One region of the Streptomyces sp. NPDC001927 genome, then DNA from elsewhere that is predicted to be linked to it. Evidence: riboswitches for the same ligand, from Rfam matches in the RefSeq annotation. Region 1 holds a riboswitch; the other holds the start of a gene.
What was found. A riboswitch is a leader RNA that binds a small molecule or an ion and turns the genes downstream of it on or off. The one in region 1 is predicted to bind cobalamin.

Region 1 (3,984 bases):
CCCAGGTGAAGCCGGCCACCGAGCCGTTGGACTCGCGCAGCGCCTCACGGGTCTGCGCGTCCCACACGCCGAGCTTCTTGAGCTCCTGCACCAGGTACGAGTTGACCTGGAGGAACTCGCCCGAGAGCGTCTCGCGCTTGAACAGGTTGGAGACCTGCGGCTCGATGCACTCGTACACGCCCGCGATCGAGGCGATCGTCGCCGTCGGCGCGATGGCGAGCAGCAGGCTGTTGCGCATGCCGACGGTCGCGATCCGCTCGCGCAGCGCGGCCCAGCGCTCGGGCCAGTTGAGCTCGACGTCGTAGTGGTCGGGGTGCAGGACACCGCGCGCGGCACGGGTCTTGTCCCAGGCCGGGACGGGGCCGTTGCGCTCGGCGAGGTCGGCGGAGGCCTCGTACGCGGCGAGCATGATCCGCTCGGCGATCCGGGTGGAGAGCGCCCGCGCCTCGGGGGAGTCGAACGGCAGCTTCAGCTGGAAGAAGACGTCCTGGAGGCCCATCGCGCCCAGGCCCACCGGGCGCCAGCGGGCGTTGGAGCGGCCGGCCTGCTCGGTCGGGTAGAAGTTGATGTCCACGACCCGGTCGAGGAAGGTGACGGCCGTACGGACGGTCTCGTCGAGCCGCTCCCAGTCGATGTCCGAACCGACGACGAACGCACCCAGGTTGACGGAGCCGAGGTTGCACACGGCCGTCTCCCCGTCGTCCGTGACCTCCAGGATCTCCGTGCAGAGGTTCGAGGAGTGGACCGTGTGGCCCGGCTCGGCGGTCTGGTTGGCCGTACGGTTCGAGGCGTCCTTGAACGTCATCCAGCCGTTGCCGGTCTGGGCCAGGGTCCGCATCATCCGGCCGTACAGGTCACGGGCCGGCATGGTCTTGCGGGCCAGGCCCTTCGCCTCGGCGGCGCGGTACGCGGCGTCGAACTCGTCGCCCCACAGGTCGACCAGCTCGGGCACGTCCGCCGGGGAGAACAGCGACCACTCGGCGTCCGCGTTGACCCGGCGCATGAACTCGTCCGGGATCCAGTGCGCGAGGTTCAGGTTGTGCGTACGCCGGGCGTCCTCACCGGTGTTGTCGCGCAGCTCCAGGAACTCCTCGATGTCCGCGTGCCAGGTCTCCAGGTAGACCGCGGCCGCGCCCTTGCGCCGGCCGCCCTGGTTCACGGCCGCCACGGAGGCGTCCAGGGTCTTCAGGAACGGCACGATGCCGTTGGAGTGCCCGTTGGTGCCGCGGATCAGCGAACCGCGGGCGCGGATGCGGGAGTACGACAGGCCGATGCCGCCCGCGTGCTTCGAGAGGCGCGCGACCTGGTGGTACCGGTCGTAGATGGAGTCCAGCTCGTCCAGCGGGGAGTCGAGGAGGTAGCAGGACGACATCTGCGGGTGGCGGGTGCCGGAGTTGAAGAGCGTGGGGGAGGAGGGCAGGTAGTCGAGCCGGCTCATCAGCCCGTAGAGCGCGGCGACCTCGTCCAGGGCGCGGGCGGAGTCGTCCTCGGCGAGGCCGCAGGCGACACGCAGCATGAAGTGCTGCGGGGTCTCGATCACCTTGCGGGTGATCGGGTGGCGCAGCAGGTAGCGGGAGTAGAGGGTGCGCAGACCGAAGTAGCCGAAGCGGTCGTCCGCCTGCCCGTCGATGAGCGCGTCGAGCCGGTCGGCGTGCAGCGTGACGAAGTCGGCGGTGCGGTCGGCGATCAGGCCCTCGTGGTGACCGACGGCGACGGAGGCGGAGAAGTTGACCGAGCCCTGGGAGGCCGCCTCGTCCGCGATCGTGATGGTCAGCAGCCGGGCCGCGAGCCGGGAGTAGGCCGGGTCCTCGGCGATGAGACCCGCGGCCGCCTCGGTGGCCAGCTCGCGCAGCTCCGCCTCGTCCGAGCCGGCGTTGCGGCCCCGCAGCGCGGCGGCGGCGACCTTGCCGGGGTCGGTGTCCGTGAGGTCGGCGGTGAGGTCGGTCAGGGTCCGCAGGAGCACGGTCCCGGGTCCGTCGCTCTCGTTGCCGTCGCTCTCGATCGCTGCGGCCGGATCGGCGGGCGCGATGGTCACGTGGGGCTCTCCCTCGCTCGGCTCGGGGCCGGCGGGGGAGGCGGGCGGCGGCTCCCCGAAGGCAGGGGCGAGCCGCGCCACGGCCCACTCCGCGAGGCCCTGACGTCTGTGTCACCCGGAACGGAAGGACCGGGCGTGCTGTCGGCAGGTCTTCGGACTGACCGGACGGACGAAGCCGTCAAAAGCACACCGTTGCGGGACAGTTCCGGATTCGCACCGGATTCCCCTGCGACGACAGCGAGGATGAGCATACATGTGGGGGGCGCCGCTCGCGGCACCCCCCACATGTTGTGTCGCGTCGCGTCACAGCTCCAGGGCGTAGGTGAGCAGCGGGATTGTGTCCGGTATCGGCGACCAGTCCCGTTCCGGGGTCCGGACGAATCCCATCCGCTCGTACACCCGGTGTGCGGCGGCCATCGCGGGGTCGGTCGACAGCACGATCCGGGTACATCCGGGCAGCGCCCGGGCGCGCTCCACGCACGTCCGGACGAGGGCCTCGCCGGTGCCCCGGCCGCGCGCGTCGGGGGCGACCACGAGCATCCGGAACTCGGCCTCGCCCGCCTGCGCCACGTCCGCCCAGCGCGTGCCGCCCGGCACGAAGGTGACACCCCCGAGGATCCGCCCCGCGCCGTCGGTGGCGACGAGCACCTCGGCCTCGGCGGCCCGGCCTGCGACGTCCGCGAGGACGGGCAGATAGGGGTCCTCCGCGCCGAAGAACAGCAGACCGTCGCCCAGGTAGGTCCCCGCGGTGAGTTCGCCGAGCGTCTCGTACTCCTCGGGCCGTACCGCCCTGATCGTGATGTCCATGGGCCGCAGTCTGCCCGAGGGGCACGGCGAAGGGCCCGGGGATTTCCGCTCGGAAACCCCGGGCCCTCCGGTCGTGCTGTCGCTACGGCGTCAGTGCGTGCTCGCGCCGACCTTCGGCAGCTCGGTCGAGACGCCCTTGTCGCCCGCGTCCGCCGTGTAGTCCGACGGCGAGGTCTCGTCGATGCCCTCCGGCGCCTTCACGGCCTTCAGGACGAAGGTGAGGACGACGGTGACGATGACGTTGATCACGAAGGCGGTGAGGCCGATGTAGCCGATCTCGCCGATGCCCGGGATCTCGGCGGACGAGCCGCCGAAGTGCTTCTGGGTCGGGCTGGCCACGCCGTACGCCGCCGCCGTGCCGTAGACCATGCCGACGGCCCAGCCGGCGAGCAGCGCCCAGCGGTGGAACCAGCGGGTGAACAGGCCGCCGACCAGGGCCGGGAGGGTCTGCAGGATCCAGATGCCGCCGAGCAGCTGGAAGTTGATCGCGACCGTCTTGTCCATGGTGAGGACGAAGGCGAGCGCGCCGACCTTCACGAGCAGCGACACCAGCTTGGACACCTTGGTCTCCTGCTCCGGCGTGGCGTCCGGCTTCAGGAAGTCCTTGTAGATGTTGCGGGTGAAAAGGTTGGCGGCGGCGATCGACATGATGGCGGCCGGCACGAGCGCGCCGATGCCGATGGCGGCGAAGGCCACACCCGCGAACCAGTCCGGGAACATGTTCTCGAAGAGCTGCGGGATCGCGAGCTGGCCGTTGGAGACCTTGACCCCGGCGGCGATCGCCATGAAGCCGAGCAGCGCGAGCAGGCCCAGCATCAGCGAGTACAGCGGCAGGATCGTGGTGTTGCGGCGGATCACGTCACGGCTGCGCGAGGAGAGCGTCGCCGTGATCGAGTGCGGGTACATGAAGAGCGCGAGCGCCGAGCCGAGCGCGAGCGTCGCGTAGCCCCACTGGCCCATCTCGCCGGGCACGAGCGCGCCGCGCGGCTTGTCGGTCGCCGGGTTGATCGTCGCGTACGCCTCGCCGGCCTTGGCGAAGATCTCGTCGAAGCCGCCCAGCTTGATCGGGATGTAGATGATCGCCACCGCGATGACGATGTAGATCAGGGTGTCCTTGACGAAGGCGATGAGCGCCGGGGCGC
Region 2 (3,984 bases), on a different contig from region 1:
GCGGCGGACCCGGGGGAGCCCGCCGGACGGCGGCTCGGGCGCGGGTTCGCGGACGACGGGGTTCTCGGCGAGGTTCGGGAACTCGCTGACGCCGGTGACGGGTTCGCGGCGCTTGGCGAGCTTCGCGCTGCGGGCCGACCAGGTCTCGGCGAGCCGGTCGCCGATCATCCCGGAGCGCAGCGCGGCGGCCTGGCCGCCGGCGCTCTCGATCGTCTGGAAGAACTCCCAGCCCGCGTGGGCGAGTTCGTCCGTGAGCCGCTCCACGTACCAGGAGCCGCCCGCGGGGTCGATGACCCGGGCGAGGTGCGACTCCTCGACGAGGATGGTCGAGGTGTTGCGGGCGATGCGGCGCGCGAACGCGTCCGGCAGCCCGAGCGCGTGGTCGAAGGGAAGCACGGTGACGGAGTCGGCGCCGCCCACGCCCGCGGCGAGCGTGGCCACGGTGGTGCGGAGCATGTTCACCCACGGGTCGCGCCGGGACATCATCACCGGGGAGGTCACCGCGTGCTGCCGCTGCGCGCCCGCGCCGCTCGCCCCGCTGACCTCGGCCACCCGGGCCCAGAGCCTGCGCGCGGCACGGAGCTTGGCGATGGTGAGGAATTGGTCCGCCGTGGCCGCGTACCGGAACTCCAGCTGGCCGAGGGCCTGTTCGACGGAGAGTCCGGCCTCCGTGAGCTGCCGCAGATAGGCGACGCCGGTCGCGAGGGCGCACCCCAGCTCCTGCGCGGCCGAGCCGCCGGCCTCGTGGTACGGCAGCGCGTCCACGGTCAGCGCCCGCAGGCCCGGGTACTCCTCGACGCAACGCCCGGCGAGGCCGACGGCGGGGGAGAGGTCGTGGGGCCGGCCCGTGCGGGCCTCCAGGCCGAGGGGGTCGGCGCCCAGGTTGCCGCGCGCCGCCTCCGGGGCGACGCCCCGCTCCTCGTACAGTCCGAGCAGCTCGCGCGCGGCCGCCTCCACGTCCTGCCCGGCGTCGAGGACGACCGGCGCGAGGTCGAGGTAGACGCCGTCGAGAGTCCGGCCGAGGCTGCCGAGGGGGATGCCGCCCTCGCCGACGACCAGCCAGAGCGAGGTGACGCCGTTCTCCAGGTCGGCGAGGACCGTCCCGGCGTCCGCGGTGGTGTGCCGCTGGCGCACGTCCCAGCCGCCGACCGTGTTCCCCTCGGGGCGCCCGGACCGTACGAAGGGCGCGAAGCCGGGCAGGCCGGGCTCGGGGGCGGTGTCCTCGGCGGCATAGAGGGGACGGACGCGGAGCGCGTCCTCCAGGGCGGTGGACAGGGCGTCCTCGGCCGCCGGGCCCTCCACGTCCTTGCCCGACTTGCGCAGTACCCCGGCTACCAGGTGCTGCCACTGTTCACGGGACGCGTCGGGGAATTCGGCGGCGAGGGCGAGCCCGTCGTCGGGAAGGACTGTCATGCTCGGATGGTAGGACAGCTCGCTCAGATGACAGCAGTGCACACCGCTGTGACCTTGCCCTCTCCAAGCAGGTCTTGAAGCCGCGGGCGACTCCGCTCTACTAAGGGGTGTCGCAGGTTCACCCGGCCGGGGGTGGATTTACTAGGACGTCCAACTATATAGTCGCGGCGAAGGCCCGCGGTGCAGGGAAGCCGGTGTGATTCCGGCGCGGTCCCGCCACTGTGACCGGGGAGTACGCCGTCGAGCAGCACGCCACTGACGAGTGATGTCGGGAAGGCGGACGGCGCGCGCTGATCCGGGAGTCAGGATACCGGCCGCGGGATGTTCCGTGTTGTCCACGAGGATGGAGCTGACACGCATGGCACCGGTGCGCCCGCACACTCCCCGCGGATCCGGCCGACGGGCACCCGCCCGTCGAGGACCCCGTCGAGCAGGACTCCACCACCCCACGACCGTCAGGACCTGACGGCGCCTCGCCATTCGCGCTCTCGCGCCGTACACCGCCACCACCCCGCCGCACCATCACGCCCCACCGGCGTGCGCGGGTCGTGGCGGCCTCCGGCGCGCCATCCGGATCACCTGACGAGAGCAGGCACTCATGGTCCGCGCACAAGACACCACCCCCGTCCGCGAGTTGACCCACTTCATCGGCGGCAGGCACACCCCGGGAACCTCGGGCGCCTACGGCGACGTGTACGACCCCAACACCGGCCAGGTCCAGGCCCGCGTGCCCCTCGCGAACCGGGCCGAGACCGAGGCCGCCGTTGCCGACGCCGCCCGGGCGCAGCGCGACTGGGCCGCCTGGAACCCGCAGCGCCGCGCCCGGGTCCTCCTGCGCTTCCTCCAGCTCGTCGAGCAGGAGAAGGACGAGCTCGCCCGGCTGCTCTCCTCCGAGCACGGCAAGACCGTCGCCGACGCCCACGGAGACCTCCAACGCGGCCTGGAGGTCGTGGAGTTCGCCGCCGGCATCCCGCACCTCCTCAAGGGCGAGTTCACCGACAATGCCGGCACCGGCATCGACGTCCACTCGCTGCGCTCCCCGCTCGGCGTCGTCGCCGGCATCACGCCGTTCAACTTCCCCGCGATGATCCCGCTCTGGAAGGCCGCCCCCGCCCTGGCCTGCGGAAACGCCTTCATCCTCAAGCCCTCGGAGCGCGACCCCTCCGTACCGCTGCGGCTCGCCGAGCTCTTCCTGGAGGCGGGTCTTCCGGCGGGCGTCCTCAACGTCGTCAACGGCGGCAGGGTAGCCGTCGACACCCTCCTCGACGATCCCCGCGTCGCCGCCCTCGGCTTCGTCGGCTCCACCCCCGTCGCCGCGCACGTCTACGCCACCGCCGCCGCCCACGGCAAGCGCGCCCAGTGCTTCGGCGGCGCCAAGAACCACATGATCGTGATGCCGGACGCCGACCTCGACCAGGCGGTGGACGCCCTCATCGGCGCCGGGTACGGCTCGGCCGGCGAGCGGTGCATGGCCGTCTCGGTCGCCGTCCCCGTCGGCGAGGACACCGCCGACGCCCTCGTCGCCCGGCTGAAGGAGCGCATCGGCACGCTGAAGATCGGCCGGAGCGACGACCCGGACGCCGATTTCGGGCCGCTGGTCGGCCCGGACGCCGTCGACCGGGTCCGGAAGTACATCGGCATCGGGGTCGAGGAGGGAGCCGAACTCGTCGTCGACGGACGCGACTTCGTCCTTCCCGGGCACGAGGGCGGCTTCTTCGCCGGGGCCTCCCTCTTCGACCGGGTCACCCCGGACATGCGCGTGTACCAGGAGGAGATCTTCGGCCCCGTGCTCTGCGTGGTCCGCGCCGCCGATTACGAGGAGGCCCTGCGGCTGCCCAGCGAGCACCTCTACGGCAACGGCGTGGCGATCTTCACACGCGACGGCGACACCGCCCGCGACTTCACCCGGCGCGTCGACACCGGCATGGTCGGCGTCAACGTACCCATCCCGGTGCCGGTGGCGTACCACACCTTCGGCGGCTGGAAGCGGTCCGGCTTCGGCGACCTGAACCAGCACGGACCGGACGCCATCCGCTTCTACACCCGCACCAAGACCGTGACCTCGCGCTGGCCCGCCGGGCTCCGCGAGGGCGCGAGCTTCACGATCCCCACGATGGGCTGAGCGCCCATGACCACGACCCTGCTCACCGAGGACCAGCGGGCCCTGGTCGAGACCACCCTCGACTTCGCCCAGGACCACCTCGCCCCGCACGCCCTGGACTGGGACCGCGACAAGCACTTCCCCGTCGACGTCCTGCGCAAGGCCGCCGGACTCGGACTCGGCGGCGTCTACGTCCGCGAGGAGTCCGGCGGCTCCGGCCTCACCCGCTCCGACGGCGTCCTCGTCTTCGAGACCCTCGCCTCCGGCTGCCCGTCCATCGCGGGCTACCTCTCCATCCACAACATGGTCGCCTGGATGGTCGACCACTACGGCGACGACGCCCAGCGCCGCCGGTGGCTTCCGCGCCTGTGCGCCATGGACGACCTGGCCAGCTACTGCCTGACCGAGCCCGGCGCCGGATCGGACGCCGCCGCGCTCACCACCCGGGCCGTGCGCGACGGCGACCACTG

Region 2: another riboswitch for cobalamin. It lies ahead of ACWCO8_RS07360 (CoA-acylating methylmalonate-semialdehyde dehydrogenase); the one in region 1 lies ahead of ACWCO8_RS16905 (ribonucleoside-diphosphate reductase subunit alpha).

The regions. Positions count from the first base shown of each region.
Region 1 is NZ_JBSFEN010000005.1:649,167-653,150, forward strand. It holds gene ACWCO8_RS16905 (ribonucleoside-diphosphate reductase subunit alpha) at 1-2,035, opposite strand, end outside; cobalamin riboswitch at 2,162-2,286, opposite strand; gene ACWCO8_RS16910 (GNAT family N-acetyltransferase) at 2,339-2,842, opposite strand; gene mctP (monocarboxylate uptake permease MctP) at 2,933-3,984, opposite strand, start outside.
Region 2 is NZ_JBSFEN010000002.1:648,884-652,867, reverse strand. It holds gene ACWCO8_RS07365 (methylmalonyl-CoA mutase family protein) at 1-1,413, opposite strand, end outside; cobalamin riboswitch at 1,575-1,746, shown strand; gene ACWCO8_RS07360 (CoA-acylating methylmalonate-semialdehyde dehydrogenase) at 2,012-3,535, shown strand; gene ACWCO8_RS07355 (acyl-CoA dehydrogenase family protein) at 3,542-3,984, shown strand, end outside.